DNA from 4 places in the Paenibacillus sp. IHB B 3415 genome. Region 2 is predicted to be linked to each of the others. Evidence: riboswitches for the same ligand, from Rfam matches in the RefSeq annotation. Region 2 holds a riboswitch; each other region holds the start of a gene.
What was found. A riboswitch is a leader RNA that binds a small molecule or an ion and turns the genes downstream of it on or off. The one in region 2 is predicted to bind thiamine pyrophosphate.
Positions count from the first base shown of each region.

Region 1: another riboswitch for thiamine pyrophosphate. It lies ahead of thiC (phosphomethylpyrimidine synthase ThiC); the one in region 2 lies ahead of QW71_RS14930 (ABC transporter substrate-binding protein).
Region 3: another riboswitch for thiamine pyrophosphate. It lies ahead of QW71_RS21800 (ABC transporter ATP-binding protein); the one in region 2 lies ahead of QW71_RS14930 (ABC transporter substrate-binding protein).
Region 4: another riboswitch for thiamine pyrophosphate. It lies ahead of QW71_RS37420 (thiamine phosphate synthase); the one in region 2 lies ahead of QW71_RS14930 (ABC transporter substrate-binding protein).

Region 1 is NZ_JUEI01000044.1:21,822-27,778, forward strand. Features, by position in the region: gene QW71_RS19665 (lipopolysaccharide assembly protein LapB) at 1-709, shown strand, start outside; gene trxB (thioredoxin-disulfide reductase) at 854-1,807, shown strand; TPP riboswitch at 1,880-1,986, shown strand; gene thiC (phosphomethylpyrimidine synthase ThiC) at 2,156-3,850, shown strand; gene QW71_RS38110 (class I SAM-dependent methyltransferase) at 4,017-4,814, shown strand; gene QW71_RS19685 (DUF1858 domain-containing protein) at 4,954-5,181, shown strand; gene QW71_RS19690 (DUF438 domain-containing protein) at 5,196-5,957, shown strand, end outside.
Region 2 is NZ_JUEI01000027.1:94,846-100,802, reverse strand. Features, by position in the region: gene QW71_RS14945 (hypothetical protein) at 1-1,451, shown strand, start outside; gene QW71_RS14940 (sigma-70 family RNA polymerase sigma factor) at 1,587-2,180, shown strand; gene QW71_RS14935 (hypothetical protein) at 2,174-3,574, shown strand; TPP riboswitch at 3,647-3,757, shown strand; gene QW71_RS14930 (ABC transporter substrate-binding protein) at 3,888-4,973, shown strand; gene QW71_RS14925 (MTH1187 family thiamine-binding protein) at 5,027-5,320, shown strand; gene QW71_RS14920 (ABC transporter permease) at 5,317-5,957, shown strand, end outside.
Region 3 is NZ_JUEI01000051.1:74,855-80,811, forward strand. Features, by position in the region: gene QW71_RS21795 (TetR/AcrR family transcriptional regulator) at 239-931, shown strand; TPP riboswitch at 1,000-1,102, shown strand; gene QW71_RS21800 (ABC transporter ATP-binding protein) at 1,215-1,997, shown strand; gene QW71_RS21805 (ABC transporter permease) at 1,978-2,754, shown strand; gene QW71_RS21810 (ABC transporter substrate-binding protein) at 2,751-3,830, shown strand; gene thiM (hydroxyethylthiazole kinase) at 3,907-4,704, shown strand; gene thiD (bifunctional hydroxymethylpyrimidine kinase/phosphomethylpyrimidine kinase) at 4,729-5,556, shown strand; gene thiE (thiamine phosphate synthase) at 5,553-5,957, shown strand, end outside.
Region 4 is NZ_JUEI01000081.1:15,285-21,241, reverse strand. Features, by position in the region: gene thiH (2-iminoacetate synthase ThiH) at 1-654, opposite strand, end outside; gene QW71_RS29230 (thiazole synthase) at 686-1,450, opposite strand; gene thiS (sulfur carrier protein ThiS) at 1,533-1,736, opposite strand; gene QW71_RS37420 (thiamine phosphate synthase) at 1,733-2,395, opposite strand; TPP riboswitch at 2,508-2,610, opposite strand; gene QW71_RS29215 (SDR family oxidoreductase) at 2,805-3,677, opposite strand; gene QW71_RS29210 (NUDIX domain-containing protein) at 3,886-4,314, shown strand; gene QW71_RS29205 (amidohydrolase family protein) at 4,420-5,061, shown strand; gene QW71_RS29200 (amidohydrolase family protein) at 5,046-5,573, shown strand.

The DNA.
Region 1 (5,957 bases), on a different contig from region 2:
TGCTGTCAGCTATAACTACCAATTGCCTTTCCAGGAGCAGCTTAAGCAGTGGAAGGGGAATACAGGCAAGTTCACCGAAGAAGTGCGGAACAATCCGCTGCTGCGCGCCTCGTTCTTCTGGGCGCTGCGCTACGGCGATTCCTCCACGAAGCTGCAGGTGACCGAAGCCCTGCGCTGGATTGAGGATGAGGAGATGTCCGAGGTACTGCGCGGAGTTCTGGAGCATCAGCCGCTCCAGGAGGACCGGCTGCAGGAGGCGGCGCTGTTCAGCCTGCAGCGGCTGATTGGAGAGAATATGGAAGAAGCTGCAGTTCCTGAGGAAGAGCCGGTGCAAGCGGCTTCCAGCCCCAAGGGCCCGGCTGAATGGAAGGAAGACTGGCAGCGGATTATCGATCATACGGTGGCCATGATGGACCGGAGATATGATGCTGCGCAGAAGAAGGATGCAGAGTTTATCTGGAAGCAGTTCATCGGCAGCCTGTATCCGGATGTACCGTTATTCCGCAATGACGGCGGCTGGTGTGCGGCACTGGAGTATCTGACTGCCAGGCTGCACGGTAGTCCGGTCACTTTCCGCGAGGCGGCACAGCGTTACGGCGTCTCGGTCTCCATGGTAAGCCGTTATGCACGGCGGATCGACAGTGAATGCGATACCCAGGGCATGCTGCCGGGAACGGACGGCTTGTCGCCGTCCACCAACAATATTTGAACCCTTTTTTCAAATATAAGGATCTATATGTTTCTCACGATAACTTATCCTTATATTTCTCGCTGAAACGGTACCGTCCTAATAAAAGGACGATAAAGCCGTTTCCACTTGTAAATACAAACCTACTTGTAAGGAGGCAATGTAATGTACAAAACGATTGTAATCGGAACAGGCCCGGCCGGGCTGACTGCCGCGATTTATCTGGCGCGTGCGAACCTGAGCCCGCTCGTAATTGAAGGCTTGCAGCCGGGAGGACAGCTGACAACGACGACAGAAGTGGAGAACTTTCCAGGCTTCCCTGAAGGGATTCTGGGTCCTGATCTGATGGACAACATGCGTAAGCAGGCCGAACGCTTCGGCGCTGAATTCAAGAATGGCTGGGTGGAGTCGGTTGACTTCTCACAGCGTCCGTTCAAGGTGACTGTAGACGGAATGGGTGTACTGGAAGCGGAGTCGGTCATTATTTCGACCGGCGCCTCCGCCAGATACCTGGGTATCCCGGGTGAGCAGGAGAATGTAGGACGCGGGGTCAGCACCTGTGCGACCTGTGACGGATTCTTTTTCCGTAACAAAAAGATTGTCGTGGTCGGCGGCGGCGATTCCGCGATGGAGGAAGCCAGCTTCCTGACCCGCTTTGCTTCCAGCGTAACGCTGGTTCACCGCCGTCCGGAGCTGCGTGCTTCGAAGATCATGCAGGACCGCGCACGCGACAACAGCAAGGTGTCATGGGCACTGAACCGCACGCCGCTTGAGGTAACCGTCGGCGATACCGGAGTTAAGGGCATCACCGTCCTTAACAATGAGACGGGACTTACCGAGCTGGTGGAAGCGGATGGTGTATTTGTCGCTATCGGACATACACCGAATACCGCTTTCTTAGGCGGGCAGATTAACACCGATGCGAATGGCTATATAGTGGTTAACCCGGGCACCACAGAGACGAATATTCCCGGCGTATTCGCTTGCGGCGACGTGCAGGATACGCGTTACCGCCAAGCTATATCGGCAGCCGGAACCGGCTGTATGGCCGCCATGGATGCCGAGAAGTTCCTGGAAGGCACGATGGTGCATGACTGGAGCGAATCGCTCGATAAATAACCGGAGAAGGTTCTTGTTATTTACGGGTTTACAAAAAAAACCTATACCAGTAGAATGTATTTAATTAGATAAGATACCCACTAGGGGAGCCTGAATAGGCTGAGACGGGAAAAGTGAATTTCCGGACCCTTGAACCTGATCTGGATCATACCAGCGTAGGAAAGTGGAGTCGGACCTTTTTTTGAATACAGTCTTATTGGGCTGTTCCTTTGATAAAGCCGCTCCAGGTGGAGCGGCTTTTTGACTTGCAAGAATTCATATGCCTTGTGCTATACATGATTCTTCGGCTTAGTCTGCTGCGTGAAATCTTATCTGATTGGCTCATAGAGCGAAGAGGAGGAGATTAGAATGCCAGAAATGATGAAGAACGAAGAGGTGGACCTTTCCCGATTTCCTGCAAGCCGCAAAGTGTATGTAGAGGGCTCGCGCCCGGATATTCAGGTTCCGATGCGGGAGATCAGCCTCAGCAGAACTGAGGGCGTTGCCGGGGAAGAGGAGAACGAACCGCTGCGTGTCTATGACACCAGCGGAATTTACACCGATGCTGCGCAAGAGGCTGACATTCGGAGGGGGCTGCCGCCGCACCGTTTATGCTGGATTGCGGAGCGTGGCGATTCGGAGGAATACACCGGAAGAGCTGTGCAGCCGGAGGATAATGGAATCCGCAGGGGCGGGCCGCCCGCAGAGGCTTATCCAGGGCTGCAGCGGAGTCCCCTGCGGGCACATGCGGGCCGCAATGTTACCCAGCTGCATTATGCGCGGCAAGGGATCATTACATCGGAAATGGAGTATATCGCGATCCGCGAGAATACCCGGCCGGAATTCGTAAGGGATGAGGTAGCCGCCGGACGGGCCATTATTCCGGCCAACATCAATCATCCCGAGAGCGAGCCGATGATTATTGGCCGTAACTTCCTGGTTAAGATCAATGCGAACATCGGAAATTCTGCGGTGTCTTCTTCTATTGAAGAGGAAGTGGAGAAGATGCGGTGGGCGACCCGCTGGGGGGCCGACACCATCATGGACCTCTCCACCGGCTCCAAGATTCATACCACCCGTGAATGGATTACACGCAATTCTCCTGTGCCTGTCGGCACGGTGCCCTTATACCAGGCGCTCGAAAAGGTGAACGGCATAGCCGAGGATTTAACCTGGGAGCTCTATCGCGACACGCTGATTGAGCAGGCGGAGCAGGGGGTCGATTACTTCACCATTCATGCCGGGGTGCTACAGCGCTATATTCCGCTGACTGCCGGAAGAATGACGGGAATCGTATCACGGGGCGGCTCGATTATGGCCGCTTGGTGCCTTGCCCATCAGCAGGAGAACTTTCTGTACACACACTTCGAAGCTATATGTGAGATTATGAAGACGTATGATGTGGCCTTCTCTCTGGGGGACGGACTTCGTCCGGGTTCTATTGCAGATGCCAATGACGAAGCTCAATTCGCTGAGCTGGAGACGCTGGGAGAGCTGACAGCGCTGGCCTGGAAGCACGATGTTCAGGTAATGGTTGAGGGTCCGGGGCATGTGCCGATGCACAAGATTAAGGAGAATATGGACAAGCAGCTCGAGATTTGCCGGGAAGCCCCTTTTTACACCCTGGGTCCGCTCACTACCGATATTGCACCCGGTTATGATCATATCACTTCAGCCATCGGGGCGGCGATGATCGGCTGGATCGGGACGGCTATGCTGTGTTACGTTACACCCAAGGAGCATTTAGGTCTGCCTAACAAGAATGACGTGCGCGAGGGAGTCATTACCTACAAGATCGCTGCACATGCCGCAGACCTCGCCAAGGGGCATCCGGGTGCACAGGACAGGGATAATGCGCTGTCCAAGGCGCGGTTCGAGTTTCGCTGGCGAGACCAGTTCCATCTCTCTCTGGACCCGGAAAGGGCGCTGGAGTATCATGATGAGACGCTTCCTGCGGAGGGGGCGAAGCAAGCTCATTTCTGCTCTATGTGCGGTCCTAAATTCTGCAGCATGCGGATTTCGCATGATATCCGTAATTCCTACAGATTGAGCAGGTCGCTGTAAAAAAGGCAAGTCTCCTATAGCTATTTCCCTGCTGTCCCATGCTGTAAAAGGCGTGAGGGCAGCTTTTCTTATGCGCGAATAGCACAAGATTCATTCTCCCTATTATGTGAAACCAAGCACAAGCGTTGGCGTAGATAGCAGTATCCAAGTATAGGGAGTGAATCGAATGAGGAACAAAGACTGGCTCAAGGAAAGCGAACGTTTCAATGAAGCGGCTGAATACTATGATAGGTATAGACCCAGTTATCCATTCGCCCTGATTGAGCAGATTGTACAAGAAGCCTCTCTGACTACGGAGTCCAGAATTCTTGAGATCGGTGCCGGGAGCGGTAAAGCCTCCGAATTATTCCTGGACCGCGGGTATGAGCTGCTATGTATTGAACCGGGCCCGCAATTGGCGGAATTGGGAAGACAGAAGCATAGGGATAAAAACGTGCGATTTGTAACCTCCAGATTCGAGCACTGGTCTGGGCCGGAGAAGGATTTCGACCTGATCTTCTCCGCTCAAGCCTTTCATTGGGTGCCGCAGCCGGAAGGTTATAAGAAATGCGGGCGGCTGTTGAAGCCGGGAGGGCGGCTTGCGCTCTTTTGGAATTTTTATCTGCAGGGAGACAGTGAGATGGAGCAAGAGATTGCCAAGGTCTGTGCGGAGTATGAGGTATTCTGGTTTAATAAGCGGGATGTAATTGAACAGAGAGTGGAGCGGACAGTAGCCGAGCTAACCGGCAGCGGAGATTTCAGGGCACCGGATGTCTACCGGTATCCTTGGGACAGCAGGGATGACGCGGATAGCTTCATTAATTTCCTGCGGACCTGCAACGGGTTCATCGGGCTGAAGGAAGCGGAGCAGATTGAATTAAGCGCCAGGTTACATAAGCTGATCGGCCGGAATGGCGGCACCCTGCAAAGGCATTATATATGTACGCTTTTCATAGCCGAAGCCTTGAATTCTGTGAATTCTTAACATACATAGCTGTCCCTATGCTGTAAAAGGCGTATGGGCAGCTTTTTCTTATACTTAGTGACTGCAATCACAATTTACCCCCTTGCCCTATGCTAAGCTGTTGCTGAGAAGAATTCTCAATTGTGAGGTGTGCAAAATCATGGGCAAAGTGTTGAAGCTGAATGAATCTATATTGGAGCTGGTAACCAGGCACCCGGAAGCTGTAGATATTATGGCCGGTCTGGGTTTCCATGATATAACGAAGCCTGGCATGCTGCAGACGGCAGGCAGGTTCATGACATTATCCAAGGGCATGAAATTAAAGAGAATAGAGCTGGAAACCGTTCGGCTGGCCTTTGAGCAGCACGGCTTCGAGATTATTGAATAGAAGGAGAGAATATAATGAGCGAACTGATTAACAACCGTGAAGTAGATGTACCGGAGCAGACGCGCCGCCAGGCTATGCTGAAGGAGATCATCAAGGAGCTGCACGCGGGTAAAAGTGTAGAGGAAGTTAAGGCGCGTTTTGCCGAAGCGGTAGGCGATGTGACTGTAGCTGAGATATCTGCCATGGAGCATTCCCTGATGACCGAAGAGGGCATTCCGGTAGAGGAGGTGCAGCGCTTATGCTCCGTGCATACGGCTATCTTCAAAGGCTCGATCGAGCAGATTCACCGCTCCTCGAAGGCTGAAGAGCAGCCGGGACATCCAGTGCATACCTTCAAGCTGGAGAACCGTGAGATTGAACGGCTGGTTAACTTCCGGCTGGAGCTGCACACAGATAAGTTCAAGAAGAACGCCAGCGAAGAGATTATTTTCAAGCTGCTGGAGGACTTGAGTCTGCTGCTTGATCTCGACAAGCATTACAGCCGCAAGGAGAATCTGCTGTTTCCTTACTTAGAGAAGTACGGCATTTATGGTCCAACCAAGGTAATGTGGGGCGTGGATGACGGGATCCGCAATATGATTAAGGAAGCCAAGAAAGCACTCAGCGCGTACAACGGGGAGTCTGAGCAGATTGCAGCTTCACTGGAGGAGATCATTAAAGAAGTCAACGAGATGATCTTTAAAGAAGAGAATATCCTGCTGCCGATGGCGCTCGATAAGCTGACTGAAGATGAATGGGTCAAAATCGCCCGCGAAAGCGACGAGATCGGCTTCTGC
Region 2 (5,957 bases):
TGCACTCCGAGAGACCCGAACCGCTGCTGCATACTGCATTGCTGCAATTCATTTTCCCCTTCTCCATCAAGGCCGGGCAGGACAAAGATCTGGCCGGGCGTCTGCAGCAGGACGGATTTACGCGTTTTTTTCTCGATAACAAGGATCTTGAGCATGCTTATTACGGGGAGGGCTACTGCGTGTCCCATGAGAAAATGGAGCGCAGCTACCTGCCGTTCGCCGCTCATGTCCTCTTTCCGCGTGAGAAGGATGCTGATTCCTTCCGCCGCTTTTCCCGGGTGAACGATCTGCAGTGCCAGCTTGAAATGCCGTTTCAATCCGTAAATTTCCGCGTGCTGTCCACGGATGTGTTCCTTTGCCCGTTTGATTTGGGCTTCCTGACCATAAGAGTGGCTATTGAAGAAGAAAATCTCTCCTTCAGCACTGCGCTGGAATTCGCCGACCGCTTCCGTACACTGGAGGACGTATCCTACCAGGATAAGCAGTCCTTTATCCATTGTCATAAGAAGTCTTTTGGTCAGGTGGAGGATTTCGTATTCAAGAATCTGGTTGCCGGGCTGGAGCCGTTTCTCGACCCTGCGGAGATCGATGGCGCGTATTTCGAGACCTTGCCTTTTTTCGTGGATGAACGGATGCTGGTGCAGGCTTTCTATGGCTTCAACCGCGGGGAAGAATCGGATGAGATCAGTATCGAGCTGCGCTACCGTGCCGCCCAGCTGGATGGGCTGAATATGGAGGGTAAACCCTATACCAGTGCCAGCGATCCCGAATATATCGAACAGTATACCTCTGAACATTGCTACAGCCGCTGGGGGCCGGACACCTATTATATGACTAATGAGCAGACCTTCTGCTGCCTGAGCCGGGCCGAATCCGACATCGCCACCCAGTTGATTAACCAGATGTACGGGGAGTATTATTACGGGCTGCTGCTGAGTATTTTTCATAAAATCGTGCTGCTGAAGCTGGCCAATCTGCATTCCCGGCTGCGCATCAACCACGATTATGACGAGATCGAGAATCTGATCTTCCTGATTAATAAGTTCTCGGCCAAATTCTACTTTCTGGAGCTGATTTCGCAGTCGCAGGGACGGGAGATCTTCTTCCAGCTGCGCAAGGTTTACGGCAATGACGCCCTGTTCGATGAAGTGAAGATGACCTTGAATGACCTGTTCCAGTATCAGGATAAATTCCAGGCCAAACGCCGGGATACGCTGCTGATGGTCCTGACTGTATTTACGGTAATAAGCGGGATTTACGGGATGAATCAGGTCATTGAGGACTTGAAGGCACCCATCGATTGGAGCAAAATGCTGGAGTACTCTGCGTTTGAGTACCTGGCGCTGTTCCTCACCTTCTCCGGGATCGCAGTCAGTCTGGGCCTGACACTGAGGGAGGCGTGGAACGGAATACGCAGCAGCCGTAAGAAGCGGTTCTATGATAAGGATTGAGGGGCTGCCGGTGACGGCGGCTTTTTTTATTATTCACTTCACAAATCTTCTGAGTGATCTTCCCGCAGGCATGCGTAGTAATACATATATGACTTATTAGTAGGTAACTCATGAAAAGAAATGCCGGAGGTTCCAATGACGCGTAATGATCATGACAGCCTGGCCTGGCCCGGCCGGTTCAGAACAAAAGATAAGCAAGCTCTCGCGGATGCCATCGACTTCTACGGACCCGATGTGCACAGACTGGTCCAGCGCATTCTGGCCGGCTGCGGGAGTGCAGAGGATGCCGAGGAATGTGTCAGCGATGTGTTTCTGGCAGCCTGGAACAATATCGGACGTTACGACCCGTCACGCGCTTCTTTCCGCACCTGGATATTCCTGCTCGCGAAATACAAGGCACTGGATCTGAGGCGTAAATTGCAGCCGGACCTTGGCAGGACGCTGAACGAAGCAGCGCTTAACATGCAGAGCGGGAGCAACACCGAACAGGAATTTCTACAACGTGAGGCAGCGGGGGAAATGCTCCGCTATATCGGGCAGCTCCGTGAACCGGACCGCAGCCTGTTTCTGCGCAGGTATTACCTATACGAGAGTCTGGATGAACTGGCTGCGGCCTTTGGGTTCAGTAAAAAAGCTGTCGAGAGCCGTCTGTACCGCTGCCGGACAATGCTGAAGCAGGCTATACATCAGACTGGCGAAGATGGAAAGGGGGAACTCGGATCATGGTAAAGGATAGGAACAGCGGTGAGAAAAGCATATTTGATCAGCTCGATCATCTGGAATTCAGCGAGGCTGAACTTGCACTGAACGGATTGCTGGGGGAGCCTGAGTCCAGCCCGGTACCCGGGTCTAAAGAAGAGATTGCCTCACTTGAGCGGATCAAGAGCCGTACCCTCGCCCTTATTCAGACTGAACCGGCGCCTGAACTGCCTGCTGCTGTCCGCAAGCCGCGGCGGCGTACGGCTATTGGAGCGGCGGCGGCCGCGATCCTTATGGCCGCAGGCCTGCTGTCGTTCTCCCCTGACGTCCAGGCAGGTCTAAAGCAAGCCCTTAGCTTCCTGCCCGGCTTCGGCACTGTTCTGGAAAGCAGCCCGGACAGTCAGCTTTATGTTCTGGAGAAGCCTTACACTGCTGCCATAGGCAAGGGAAAGCTGATAGTTCATGCCATACTTTTGCAGGAGAACAGCGGGACCATTACGCTGCGGGGACAACTGACTCCCGTCATTACTGAATTTCAGGCAGACATCGGAGGGGACCGTTATACCTTTACTTCCAATATGCGGTCTTCTGCATCCGGAGACTGGTATGCAAGCTACAGCGCTGCACTTCCCGGAAATTTGGAGCTTGAAACCGCTGAACCGGTTACTCTGTATATCAATGGAGCAGCAGTCGGGCCACTGGTGCTTCAAGCACCGGTGACCGCCGATGATCTGCAGCATTTAGGCGCAAGTGATGTGCACCAGGATGTGCGGATTACGGCTTTTCCGGTACGTCTGGATGACGGGCTTGTCCGCGTCGAATTAGTTCCGGCCCTTCCAGATTCGTTCTCCGCCGTCCATTCTTATTCACTGGAGCCGCTGGTATCCTGGAATGACCTGTATGTCGAGAATGAAGAGGGTGTCAAAGCGAAGGTTGAACCTCCTTCAACTATGGTCTACCCGTCGGAGTTCTCGTTCCGGGAATTGGCATCAGCTGAAGAACAGTCTTACAGGGTCGTCATCCCTTACATCGAAATAGCGGAACGGAAGGCACTCTCCCGGGAGGTCGTTCTGCCGCTGCCCGCCAGCGGGGAGAGTGCGCCTCTCCACATTACCGCTGAGATCGCCGGTTACCCGGTAGAATTCACCCGCATTGAGCGCAGCAGCGGGACGGCTGTCAGTGTTGATGTGGATATGAATTTTGATCCCGAAGCGGCAAAGTCACTGACGCATTTCTTCATCCGCTATCCGGGTTCTGGGGACAAATATTCATACGGCTGGCAGGATACCGAGACATTCCCAAGAATCTTGAAGACTCTTCTTCTGGATGCAGAGCCCGGCGCGGATACGCTGCGTTTTAGAATGTCGGAGCCTCTATTCCTGCTCAAAGGCCCCTGGATTCTGCCGCTAAAGCTCGAAGATTAGGACGGGGAGACTGGACAACCGCAAGAGCGGCGTCTATAATACACCGTAAGAACATAGCAATACCCGTGAACTTCATAGAACCAGGGGTGCTGGAATTGGCCGGCTGAGATTGTATCCCACAAGATACTGACCCTTATACCTGATCTGGATAATGCCAGCGTAGGAATCTTCATTTAACTTGAACCCCTTCATGGGCCTGAAGTTGAACTCACCTTGCGCAAATAACTGGCGTCCCGGTCTCCGGGGCGCTTTTTGGTATGGGTTACTCTGAATTTTGGAAGACTAGGGATTGCTGGAAGGAGAGAGAAGAGAAATGGGAGTCAAAAAAGTATTACCGCTGCTGCTTAGCTCTATGCTTGTGCTCGTGATGGCCGGATGCGGCAACGGGAACGTCAACCCGGGCAGCAATGCCGGAGGCAGCACACCTGCCGCCGGGAACAGCACCGCTGCACCTGAAGCAACCGCAGCCGCCAGTACCACCGACGCGCCTAAAGAGCTGACCCCGGTTAAGATTGCGCTGGACTGGACGCCGAACACGAATCACACCGGCCTGTATACCGCCAAGGAGCTGGGATATTACGCTGAGGAAGGTCTTGACGTGGAGATCGTGCAGCCGGGTGCTGCCGGATCTGACACCATGGTTACTTCCGGTGAAGCCCAGTTTGGCATCAGTGCACAGGAGGCGCTCACCCTGGCCCGCCTGCAGGATGTGCCGCTCGTATCCATCGCCGCAATCATTCAGCATAATACCTCCGGCTTTGCCGCTCCGAAGGACCGCAACATTAAGACGCCAAAAGACTTCGAAGGCAAAACCTACGGAGGCTGGGGCTCTCCAGCGGAAGAAGCAGCTATGAAAGCCATCATGGACCCCGATGGCGGAGACGTCTCCAAAGTGAAATTGGTGAATATCGGCGAAGCTGACTTCTTCACTGCGGTGAAACGCGATATCGACTTTGCCTGGATCTTCTACGCCTGGACCGGGATCGAAGCCGAGCTGCGCGGCGAGCCGCTGGATATGCTGTACCTGAAGGATTATGCGCCGCAGCTGGATTACTACACACCGGTGCTGACCACCAGTGAGAAGGAAATCGCCGAGCATCCGGAAGTGGTGAAGGCTTTCCTCAAAGCTACGTCGAAAGGATACCAATACGCGATCGACCATCCGGAAGAAGCGGCCACGGTCCTGTCCGATGCAGTGCCTGATCTTGATCCCGAGCTGGTGCTGGCCAGCCAGAAATGGCTCAGCCCGAAATACAAGGACGATGCCGCCCGCTGGGGTGAGCAGAAGCTTGAAATCTGGCAGAATTACGCAGAGTGGATGTACGGCCTGAAGCTGCTGGATAAACCGCTGGATGCCGCAAGTACATTTACGAATGAATTTTTGCCGGAAGGCCAGTAAACACCGAGTGGAATAATACTGACACTAACTCACATGAGAGGAATGAATAATAAATGGCTAATACACTGCTTAGCATTCAGGTAATTCCCAAGACTCCAAACAATGAGGATTCGATCCCTTACGTGGACACTGCGATTGAGGTAATTCAGAAGTCGGGGGTTAAACATCAGGTGAATCCGCTTGATACTACCATGGAAGGCGAGCTCACGGAGCTGCTGGAAGTTGTACGCCAGATGCATGAGGCACTGATTGCCTCCGGCAGCCCGAGCGTGATCTCCCAGATCAAGATCGCCCATAATCCCAGCGGCATTAGCATGGACAAGCTGACGGAGAAATACCGGCCGTGAGAAGCACCTGGAGACAAATCTGGCCGCCCCTTGTGGCGGTCATCTTTTTTCTGGGCGCATGGCAAATTGCGGTATCGGTGTTCCATATCCCGGCCTGGCAGCTGCCGAGCCCGTCCGATATCGCGCGTGAATCACGCGGCAACGCCTCCGGGATCTGGGCGCATACGGCCGCAACGCTGCGGCTGACCCTGATCGGCTTCCCGGTCGGCACCGGCATCGGCCTCATTGTGGCTCTGCTGCTGCATCTGCTGCCCTGGCTCAAAAGAGCGCTCTATCCGCTGCTGATCCTCAGCCAGAATGTGCCCTCCATTGCCCTTGGACCGCTGCTCATTATCTGGTTCGGCTTCGGCCTGCTGCCCAAAATCGTCCTGATCACCCTCGTCTGCTTCTTCCCGGTAGCCGTAGCGGCCATGGGCGGGCTGGCGCAAAGCGACCGGGTAATGTTGAACTATATGAAAATGGCCGGCGCAAGCAACTGGCAGATCTTCACCAAGCTGGAGCTTCCCGGCTCCCTGCCCTCCCTGTTCTCAGGGCTCAAAATCTCCGCAACCTATGCCGTCATGGGCGCAGTGGTTGCCGAGTGGATTGGCGCGGACAAAGGTATCGGCTATTATATGCTGCTGCAAAAGGCCTCTTA
Region 3 (5,957 bases), on a different contig from region 2:
CATAGTCTACGGACAATTGTCCGATGTGTCAAATGTTTTATATGATTTTCTGCAAACAACACACAAGTTACCAGTGAATCACTGCGAGGCTAGAAGATACGTCAATTCGTCACAATTGATTCGTTTGCTTGAACAAGCTGAAATAATGCATTTTATACAACAATTTGGGATTTAGGCCGATCGAATGAGGGAATTGTTGTATTATGGGCAGGATTCACTTTATATGAAAGGGGACATCATGAAAAAAACAGAAACAGAAGTTGAACCTGTAACATCAGCAGTTCCCGAGAACACAGACAACACAGACAACACAGATAACACAGTGAACGCAGACAACGCTGCAAAAGAACCCGCCGATCCTTATATGCAGCGGATTCTCGAAGCCGCCCGCCAGTTGTTCACCGAGAGCGGACTCGAAGCTGTGAGTATGTACGGCATCGCCAAACGGGCCGGCATAGGACAGGGATCGCTCTACCGCCGCTTCACCGATAAGGGCGAAATCTGTTCGGCTCTGCTGCTGGACAGCACCGAGCAGTTTCTGTCGGGGATGGAACAGCAGCTTGCTGCCAGCGCCGGTGAAACGGCTGCCCTCGCGCATCTGCAGAGCAGCATTGAGCAGGTCGTTGGTTTCATTGAGCAATATGCGGAGCTCTTGAATATGATCAAATCCGAATTCACCGGCAAGAAGCAGCTTACCCAGTTCGAACATCCTTTTTTCCTGCGGCTCGGGAGGATTATGAGTGAACTTCTGCACCGCGCATCCGCGAATGGAGAGATTATCGGGATCGATCCCCGCTTCGCTGCCACAGCGCTGATCTCTGTACTTAGTCCTGATCTTTACCTGTATGAACAGAAACGGAACGGCTCCTCCAAAGAGGAAATCTCGCGGGGAATTGTTGCATTGTTCATAACCGGCCTCTCCAAGCGCTGAACACAGGCTCTTTACAAGCGGGGGAATTATGGTATATTAAGTACCAATTACGAATTCAATAGCACCTGTTATTTCACTAGGGGAGTCGGCCGACTGAGACGGAGCTTAAGCTCCGGACCCTTGGAACCTGATCTGGATCATACCAGCGGAGGGAAGTGGAGCAGAATGTATCAGCGGTTCCGCGTCTTTGCAAACTGACTGTACCTTCAGGCCCATTCATTTCCTCCGGAAATGGATGGGTCTTTCTTGTTTTCGTAGCGTAATCACTTTTCCCTAAGGAGGCTTGCTTCCCCATCCTATGATCAACATCGCTAACCTGTCCTATTCTTTCGGCGCAGCTTCAAGGGCTCCGGTCTTCTCCGGAATCTCCATGAAGGTCCGCCGCGGGGAGTTCATCTCCGTCGTGGGTGCCAGCGGCTGCGGCAAAAGCACGCTGTTCAAAATTATCGCCGGCCTGCTGGAACCCGGCAGCGGCGAGGTTGCCCTGCACGGGCAACCGCCTAATAACGCCTCGGAGCGGCTCGGCCAGGTCGGCTATATGCCGCAGCGGGATCTCCTGCTGCCCTGGAGAACCGTACTGGACAATTGCCTGTTGCCCTGGGAACTGAAGCGGAGCGGCTCCAAAGAGGAAGCCGTTATTCAGATCCGCAGCATGCTGCAGCAGTTCGGCCTTGGTGAGACCGGGGCTGCATATCCGCATGAGCTGTCGGGCGGCATGCGCCAGCGGGTTGCGGTACTCCGCACCATTGCCGCCGGGAATGAGCTGCTCCTGCTGGACGAGCCGTTCGGGGCACTGGACGCCATAACCAAACGGGAGCTTCACCGCTGGCTGCTGGAATTATGGTCGGGACTGGACAAGACTGTGCTGTTCATTACCCATGACCTTGAAGAAGCGCTTCTGCTTAGTGACCGTATCTATCTGATGACCGGCGGTGCCGGGGGCGGTATGCAGGAGTTCATCACCGGTCTGCCCCGCCCCAGACATCATAGTCTGAATTACGAACCGCAGTTTGTTGCCCTGCGGCAGGATTTGGAGCTGAAGCTGTATGACAACCGTCTTCTATAGAAGATTGTTGCGGGAGTACAGCCCGGCTATTCTGCTTGTGCTGCTGATTCTTGCGGTCTGGGAAACGGTGTCCCGGCTGGGGTTGATTCCTCCGTTCATCCTGCCGGCTCCCACGGCCATCTGGAACGCTCTGATGGAGGAGCGGCATTTGCTCTTCGGTGTGCACCTGCCCGCAACGCTGCTTGAGGTACTAACAGGCTTCGCTCTGTCCGTCTTCTGCGGCAGTCTGCTGGGAACGGGCATGCATCTGTTCAGGCCACTGGCCAAAGCGCTGTATCCGCTGCTGATTATCAGCCAGACGATTCCGCTGGTTGCCCTCTCTCCCCTGTTTATCATGTGGTTCGGCTACACCTTGTGGAGTAAGGTTGCCGTAGTGTTCCTGACCGCCTTCTTCCCGGTGGTTGTCGGCACCTACGACGGGCTGGGCAAGAATACGGAGCAGTACCGTGAGCTATTGTTGACGCTTGGCGCGAACCGCTGGCAGATTCTCCGCAAGGCTGCTGTTCCGCTGGCCCTGCCGTCCTTTTTCTCCGGACTGAAGCTGTCGGTGGTGTACTGCGTCATTGGCGCTACCATCGGCGAATGGCTTGGAGGCAGCCGGGGGCTCGGTTATTTCAGCCGGAGAATGGCCGGCAATCTGCAGAGTGCCGAGATGTTTGCCGCTGTTGTGCTGCTGTCCGCCCTTGGGATCACTTTGTTTCTGTGTATTGCTACGCTCGAGAAGTTATTTCTGAAGAAAAGAGGACGTTATTCATGACTCCAATCCGCTATAACCGTTATCACTACACCCGTAGTACTCAACCTTATAAGTTGCTGCCTTATGTATTGCTCCTGTCTGTTCTTTTGGTGCTGCCGGGCTGCGCCGGCAATAACGGACCGGCTGGCTCCGGCTCATCATCGGCATCATCCGCTCCGACGGCAACCGCAGACGGTACAGCCCATAAGCTGACGATCATGCTCGACTGGTATCCGAACGCCGTTCATTCCTTTTTGTACGCGGCACAGAGTGAGGGGTATTTTGCCGAAGAGGGGCTTGATGTTGAGATACAGATGCCTGCCGACAGCAACGACGCGCTGAAGCTGGTAGCTGCCGGACAAGTCGATCTGGCACTCAGCTACCAGCCGCAGGTGCTGATGGCCCGGGGAGAGCAGATTCCGGTCAAATCCGTCGCCGCTCTGGTACGGCATCCCCTGAACCATCTCATGGTTTCCGCAGACAGCGGAATAACCCGCCCCGGGGAGCTCTCAGGCAAGCAAGCCGGTTACTCCTCCATTCCGCTGTATGAAGCCATGCTGCACACTATGATCCAAACCGATGGCGGTGATCCCGCCTCCCTGAAGCTGATTGACGTTGGCTTTGAGCTTATCCCTGCCCTCTCCACCGGGCGTGTGGATGGAATTATGGGCGGCTTCATCAACCATGAGCAGCTGATATTAGAACAGGAAGGCCATCCAGTGCGTTCGTTCAATCCGGTAGACTACGGGGTTCCTGATTATTATGAGCTGGTGCTGGTCGCAAGTGACCAGGGTCTGCAGGATTCCTCGGAATATTTCCAGAAGTTCATGAATGCTGCGCGCAAGGGTCAGCAATTCGTCACTAAGCAGCCGGAGCAGGCGCTGAAGCTTCTGCTGGAGCATCAGGATGCCACCGCACCGCTTAATGAAGCCATCGAGAAGCGCAGCCTGGAGATTCTGCTGCCGCTGATGGATGCCGGCGCACAGCCCTTCGGTTACCAGGATACCGCTTCCTGGGAGAATGTCCGTAAATGGCTGAGCGAGGGCGGTCTGCTGGCAGAGGAAGTTGACAGTGCGGATGCTTTTATTAATTTATAGAACATGCTTACGAAGTTAGTTTTGCGAAATGATCTCAAGGATGCGTATGCTATCAAAACTTTCAGGAGGAATAATCATGTCTTTTCTATCCAAGGTACGGCTGGCAAATCCGCTCGTACATAACATTACTAATATTGTTGTGGCTAATTTCACCGCTAACGGACTGCTGGCGCTGGGGGCTTCCCCGTTCATGGCCGACGCACTGGAAGAGGTGGCGGATGTTGCCGCGATGTCCGGGGCGGTCGTGCTGAACATCGGTACACTGAATGAAGCCGCCATCGCTTCAATGGTGAAGGCCGGACAAGCCGCGAACCGGCATGGTGTCCCGCTCGTGCTTGATCCCGTTGGAGCAGGCGCTACACCGTACCGCACTGACGTTACCGCGAAGCTGCTGGGTGAGCTGCAGCTGACCGCTCTGCGCGGTAATGTGGCCGAAGTAGCCAATGTCGCCGGAGAGCGCTGGGCCAGCAAAGGCGTCGATGCCGGAGCAGGTGAAGGCGATGTGATCGCCTTGGCGAACAAGGCTGCGCGGAAGCTGAACTGCGTGGTGATCATCACCGGCAAGGAGGATATCATTACCGACGGCACACGCACCTACATCGCCAGCAACGGCCATTCCATCCTGACCCAAGTCACGGGAACCGGCTGTCTGCTCAGTGCCGTAGTTGGCGCATTTCTTGCAGTAAGCGGAGGGAATGTGCTTGAGGCAGCAGCCGAAGCACTCTCGTTCTACGGCGTGGCGGCCGAGATTGCCGCTGAAGCCGCTGAAGGACAAGGACCCGGCAGCTTCCAGATGGAGTTCCTGAATCAATTGTCCCTGGTGACACCAGATATCTACAGCAGCCGGGCACGCCTGCAACTGCTCGAACAATAACCGCACCTTAAAGGAGAATAACCGATGACCCGTATACGTAAAGCGTTAACGATTGCCGGCTCTGACAGCGGCGGCGGTGCCGGTATCCAGGCTGATCTGAAGACCTTTCAGGAGCTTGGAGTCTACGGAATGTCCGCGCTCACTGCGGTCACGGCACAGAATACCTTAGGCGTTCAAGGGGTATATCCGCTGGAACAGGAAGCCGTTGCTGCGCAGCTGGATTCTATTGGCAGTGACTTGACACCTGATGCCATTAAGACCGGTATGCTGTTCAGCAGTGAGATTATCGGTGTTGTCGCGGATAAGGTGACAGCGTACGGCTGGCAGCAGCGGCTTGTGATCGACCCGGTAATGATTGCCAAGGGCGGATCCGCTCTGCTGCTGCAGGAAGCCGTGCAGGCATTGATTACCGGACTGCTGCCTCTGGCTCTTGTGGTTACCCCCAATCTTCCCGAAGCAGAGATGCTCACGGGGATGAAGATTAATGGAATGGCAGACAGAGAACAGGCTGCAAGACTCCTCCATCAGATGGGGCCGCAGTACATTGTTCTTAAGGGCGGACATGATCCGGAAGGCGATCAGCTGGTGGACCTGCTCTATGACGGCCGGGAATTCCAATATCTGACCAGTCCCCGGATTGAGACCAGGCATACGCATGGGACCGGCTGTACTTTCTCGGCGGCGGTGGCGGCAGGACTTGCGCTCGGCCACTCTATCAATGAAGCCGTCCATACAGCCAAAGCCTTCATTCAGGCAGCCATTGAGGACAGTCTGAACATCGGGGCAGGACAAGGGCCGACCAATCATTTTGCTTACGGGAACCGTATCAGATCAGGGGGGCAGCAGCTATGAAACGGATTGACAGTGAGGAAATGCGCAAGCTCCTTAAGGTATATTTCATTATGGGCAGCGTGAACTGCCGCCTCTCTCCAGCCGAGACTTTATCTGCCGCAGCAGACGGGGGAATCACCTTATTCCAGTTCCGTGAAAAGGGTCCCGGTGCTCTGACCGGCGCCGCTCTGCTTGAGCTTGGACAGCAGCTCCGGGCAATCTGCCGGGACCGGCGGATTCCGTTCATCGTCAATGACGACCTGGAGCTGGCGGTCGCACTTGATGCAGACGGGGTCCATGCCGGCCAGGATGATCTGCCGGCCCGGACGATCCGCCAGCGGCTCGGCGAGCACAAGATCATCGGCGTTTCCGCCCATAATCTCGCGGAAGCGCAGCAGGCAATTGCGGACGGAGCCGATTAT
Region 4 (5,957 bases), on a different contig from region 2:
CGAGCGGAATCCGGCCAGGCAGCCGCGCTCGGGCGCATCCAGGCGGTTGCGGTACACCCGCTTGGGGCCCTTCACATGCAGCTTGCGGTAGGTCTCCTGATGATAGACCTCCTGATACAGCGTCAGACCGTCTACTCCTGCCTGTATGAGGTCAGCGTATTCTTCGGTAGTGAGCGGATTCACTTCAATGCTGACTGAAGAGAAATAGCCGCGGAGCACCTCCACGCAGTCTTTCACATAACTGGCCGGACTTTCATTCCGGGATTCTCCGGTCAGAATCAGAATGTGGCGCAGCCCTGTGGCTGCGATTGCTTCCGCTTCCCGCCGGACTTCCTCCAGTGTCAGTTTTTTGCGCGGAAAATCATAGATAGAGCTAAAGCTGCAGTAGGTACAATGGTTGACGCAGAAATCAGCCAGATACATCGGTGTAAACAGCTGCATCACATGACCGAATTGAGCACGTGTCAATCTATGGGCCTTCTGCGCCATCTCTTCGAGGTAAGGCTCCGCAGCCGGTGACAGCAAAGCCATCAGCCCGTCCTCGTCCAGCTGCTCCAGACGAAGCGCCCGCTTCACATCGAGCGCAGTGTACTGCTTCCATCCCCCCTCGTAGGGAAGCTTGTCCAGCCGGGTCAGCCTATCATAAAAGCTCATGTCCTTCCTCCCTCTTCTTAAACAGCATCAGTCAGGCCAGAAATCCGGTCAGCGGCGAAGAAGCTGCGGCTGTCTCTTCCACCGGCCCCAGCCCGGCCAGATAGGCCTTCCGCCCCGCCGACACCGCTTCGCGGAATGCCTCCGCCATCAGCTGCGGGTCCCGGGCGGTGGCAATTGCCGTATTCAGCAGCACAGCGGCTGCGCCCATTTCCATCGCCTCAGCAGCCTCGGAGGGTCTGCCAATACCGGCATCCACGATGATGGGCAGACCCGTTTCTGATATCAGAATCCGGATCAGCTCCTTGGTCTGCAGCCCGCGGTTAGAGCCGATTGGCGCTCCCAGCGGCATGACGGCTGCAGCTCCCGCCTCCTTCAGCCGGAGTGCGGCTGACAGATCAGGGCTCATGTAAGGCAGAACAACGAAACCCTCCGCAGCTAGAATTTCTGTCGCTCTGATCGTCTCGGTATTATCAGGCAGCAGATATTTCTGATCATTGATAACCTCGATCTTCACCCAATTACCCAGTCCCGCCGACTTCGCCAGCCTGGCAATGCGTACGGCTTCCTCTGCGGTGCGTGCACCGGAGGTATTGGGCAGCAGCGTCATGTGGGAAGGAATATGGCTGATAATATTGTCCTTGCTCTCCGGATCTACCCGGCGCAGGGCAACCGTAATGACTTGTGAACCCGAACGGGCAATCACTTCAGGAATAAGGGTGTTGCGGCTGTATTTTCCGGTCCCGATGAACAGTCTGCTCGTTAAAGTAACTCCTCCGATAACCAAAGGATCTTGCATCATATCGCCTCCTGTGATAAGTCACTGCCTTAAGCTAAATTACGTATCTGCATTGTTCCGTCTGCTGCGCGTGCAAGGCCCCCTAGCCTCCGCCGACAAAATGAACCAGCTCAACTCGGTCACCTTCATTCAGCAATGTATCTTCATAAACCTCTCTGCCGGCAAGCTCGCCATTCAGCTCCACAATAACCAGCTTCCCGGCCCACTCAGGCCGGGCCAGAAGATCAGCCAGCGTCCGGCAGCTCTCATCATACCTTCCTCTGTGGCCGTTAACGGTCAAATTCATTCCAGTTCACCTCCTTTGCCCGGTAAGGGGGCTTCATTCAGGACTTCAGCATACGCTGCGGCCTGAACGGATGATCTGTAGGCCTCAGCGGCGCCAGCAGGGTCCGTCGCTCCGCATATCCCGGACATTACGGCTATTCCGGCAGCACCTTTCAATAGAACTGGTCCGGTATTACCCGGTGTGATGCCTCCGATAGCAATCAGCGGTATACTGCTGCAGCGGACGGCCACTTCCAGCTGCTCCAGGCCCCGTTCCCGCTGTCCGGGCTTGCAGGCCGTGGGGAATACATGTCCATACAGACAGAAGTCCGCTCCCTGCCGTCCGGCGCGTGCCGCTTCCTCCGAGGAGTGCACTGACCTGCCCAGCCGCAGGCCCGGGGCAATGCCGCGCGCCCCGGCAGGCGGCAGACTGTGCCAGGCCAATTGGACACCGGCTGCCCCTGCTGCCAGAGCCACATCTATCCGGTCATTAATGACCAGCTTAGAGGGAGGAACCCCCGCTTGCAGCAACCGCTCTGCGGCAGCCAGAAGCTCCCGTGCGGTCAGGGCTTTTTCCCGGAGATGGATATAATCCACCATGTTATGTACAGCAGCAGCCAAACCGGCAAACTGCTCCGGATTCAGCCTCCCATCCGAGATCAAATGGATTTCTTTCAGCACCTTCACCTTCCCTCTATACGGCATTCCGGAAAATACAAAAAGACCGCCCCCTGTATCAGGAAGCAGTCCGGAATATAAGCAGGAATACCGGGTAAGCCGTTACCCCCGCTGCATTATTCATTCTCCACTTCCCTACGCTGGTATAAACCAGATCAGGTTCAAAGGGTCCGAACAGATATGTTCGTCTCAGCCTTGCGGCACCCCTAGTGATCGTTCATATTCTATTGTTCTTGCAGTTTGTATATTAGCATATTATTCCTGTAAGAGCTATTCTTTAATAGATTCAGTTATTAAATCCAGCGGGTTTAAACGGCAAAAAAGCCAGCCTTCCGGCTGACTTTTCACCTGTTGAACCTTGGATGCCTTAAACCTGTATAAACTTATCCGGCTTACAAAGCAGTGCCAATGGTCAGCCGTTAACGATCTCGCCGCCGTTCACATGCATGACCTGACCGCTCACATAGGAGGAGTCGTCAGAAGCCAGATACACATAAGCCGGTGCCAGCTCTTCGGGCTGTCCCGGACGCTTCATCGGCTGGGTGCCGCCGAATTCACTGACCTTCTTCGCGTCAAACGTAGACGGAATCAGCGGCGTCCAGATCGGTCCCGGTGCTACCGCGTTCACGCGGATGCCTTTGTCTGCGAGATTCATCGACAGGGAGCGGGTGAAGCTGAGAATTGCTCCTTTGGTGGACGAATAGTCCAGCAGCTGCGGGCTGCCGCGGTACGCCGTGATAGACGTAGTGTTGATGATCGTGGAGCCTTTTTTGAGATGGGGCATCGCTGCCTTGGTCAGATAGAACATGGAGAATATATTCGTCCGGAACGTCCGCTCCAGCTGCTCGGCGGTAATGTCCTCAATAGTCTCCTGCGGATGCTGCTCTGCCGCATTGTTAATCAGGATGTCCAGCTTGCCGAGTCCCTCAATGGTTTTATTAATCAGATCCTGACAGAAGGCCTCAACCCCGATATCACCGGAGATCAGAATACACTTCCGCCCCTCCTGTTCCACCTGACGTTTGGTTTCTTCCGCATCTTCATGCTCATTCAGATAGGATATCACTACATCTGCGCCTTCTTTGGCAAAATGAACGGCAACCGCACGACCGATTCCGCTGTCCCCTCCGGTAATGAGCGCGGCCTTGCCCAGCAGCTTGCCTGCTGCCTTGTAAGCCGAGGTTTCAAACTCCGGAAGCGGGTTCATCTCGCTTTCAATTCCGGGCTGCTGGTCCTGTACCTGCGGAGGCAGGGTTTTGACGGGTTGTTTGCTGGTGTCTGGCATAATCCATTCTCCTTTCGCTGTACCATTATACTGTTTTACTAATCATGTTAGGATGGCTAAAAGTCTGGTGTTTATGCATCATACTTACCTAGCAAAAATCGCTTTACGTTATTTTACTTACCACATAGGGAAGCTGGCCAAACAGAAAATCTTCAGTCCAACGCGTTCCCCGGTCCATTATAGAGCCTGCAGAAGGAGAGTTATCCTCATGTCCAAAAAATCAAAAACCATCATCGTTGCCGTCAAAGGTGTCATCCTGTATCAGGGCAGAATCCTCCTCGTCAAGCGGGCTGCCGCCGATTCTGCAGGTGCCGGAAGCTGGGAATGTGCCGGAGGCAAAATCGAATTTGGTGAAAGCCTGGAGGCTGCACTGGAAAGAGAAATTCTTGAGGAAACCGGACTTGCGGTTACGACAGAACGTATCCTTTACGCGGTAACCCTGCTCACGGACCCTGCGAGACAGGTAGTGATTATCACCTATTTATGCCGCGCAGCCCGTGGCGAAATCCAGCTCTCGGAAGAGCATACCGATTACCGCTGGTGCACTTTAAGTGAATTACTCACCCTGCTGCCGCCGCAGATTATCACTGACTTTCAGGAACACGGCATTTTTGAGCTGGAAGGATTGTTACGGTAAGTAATGAACGGTTTCTATGAGAATATTATATATATCCGGACATTTTTATATCCTATACTTTCTCTTGGAAGACAACTATCTTCACTGGAGGGTCCACTATCTGTCATGGGAAATGAAAATGAGATTATACGATTGACCAACGCGACGTTAATCGACGGAACGGGGCGCCAGCCGCTGTACAATGCAAGCATTGAAATTGTTAATGGCCGGTTCGGCATGGTTGGCGGGCAAGGGAGCAGCAGGCTGGAACATAACTCAGTAACGGAGATAGATCTTGAGGGGCTTGTGGTCCTGCCGGGATTTATTCATACCCATGCACACACCAGCTTCAAATTCATTAAGAACGAGCCGCTTCACGGGTACCATAAGGAATATTTAGCTGCCTGCCTCTCAGAAGGAATAACCACGATCCGTGACGAGGGGATGACAACAGCAGCAACGCTTGACGATGTGATGGCACATACAAAAGCGCTGGACCGCGGATCTTTTCCCCGAATAATCACAACCGGCAAAGTCTTCACGGCTCCCCGCGGGTATGGCGGGCAGGCCCCTATCGGAGTTGGATCTGCGGATGAAGCCAGATTGAAGGTCCGCGGGGTATTAGAACAAGGGATTCATTGTATCAAAACAGCGCTGGAAGACGGCTATGATCCCGGGACAAACGGACTGCCGCAGCTGAATCAGGAGCTTCTGGAGAGTATCTGCCGGGAAGCCCGGAGCATGGTGCATATGTGTCTGCTCATGTAACCAGCGCGCGCAACCTTCAGATTCTTGTGAATGCGGGGATTAACGATGCTGCGCATGTGATTTACGACCGGCTGGACGATGACCTGATCCGGCAAATGGTAGCCTCCAATATCCGGATCGTCCCCACACTCACTGTACTAAAGATGTTTCAGGACAAATTCGGCGCTCCGCTGTTAGAACAAGGACTGGATAATGTCCGGAGATTCATTCAGGCAGGCGGAGAGATTGGCCTCGGAGATGATTTCATCGGAGAAGAAAGCCCGTGGTACAGGCTGGGAATGCCGTGGGAAGAAATCCGTTTATTGGACGAGGCGGGTCTCACCCCGATGCAGATTATCACAGCCGCCACTTCAACCGGTGCGAAGATATGCAATCTGGCTCATGAGATTGGATCGATTGAACCGGGCAAGAGGGCAGATCTATTTGTCATAGAGGGTAACCCGCTTGCCGATATCGACAATCTCCGGAAAGTTAAATTTGTGATGAAGGACGGCAGGATCGTAACGAAATAATGGTTATATAGTATGATTAAAGACCGCTCTCCACTAGGGAAACGGCCTTTTTTAATTTATAGTGCCCAGTATGGTTCCCGGCAGTCCTGTCTACAGCTGATCCGCCGCTGCCTTCAATGTAATCATCTTGTTCACCGCTGTTACCTCCAGCAGCGCCTTCTGCGCATCCGACAACTACATTTGGCCCGGTTACCTCCATGAAAGCACATTGTGTTCGATTTTTCGCATACATTTGGTCCGGTTACCTTCACGAGAGCACATTGTATTCGGTTTTTCGCATACATTTGGCCCGGTTACCTCCACGGAAGCACATTGTGTTCGATTTTTCGCATACATTCGGCCCGGTTACCTTCTCGGAGGCACATTGTGTTCGATTTTTCGCAT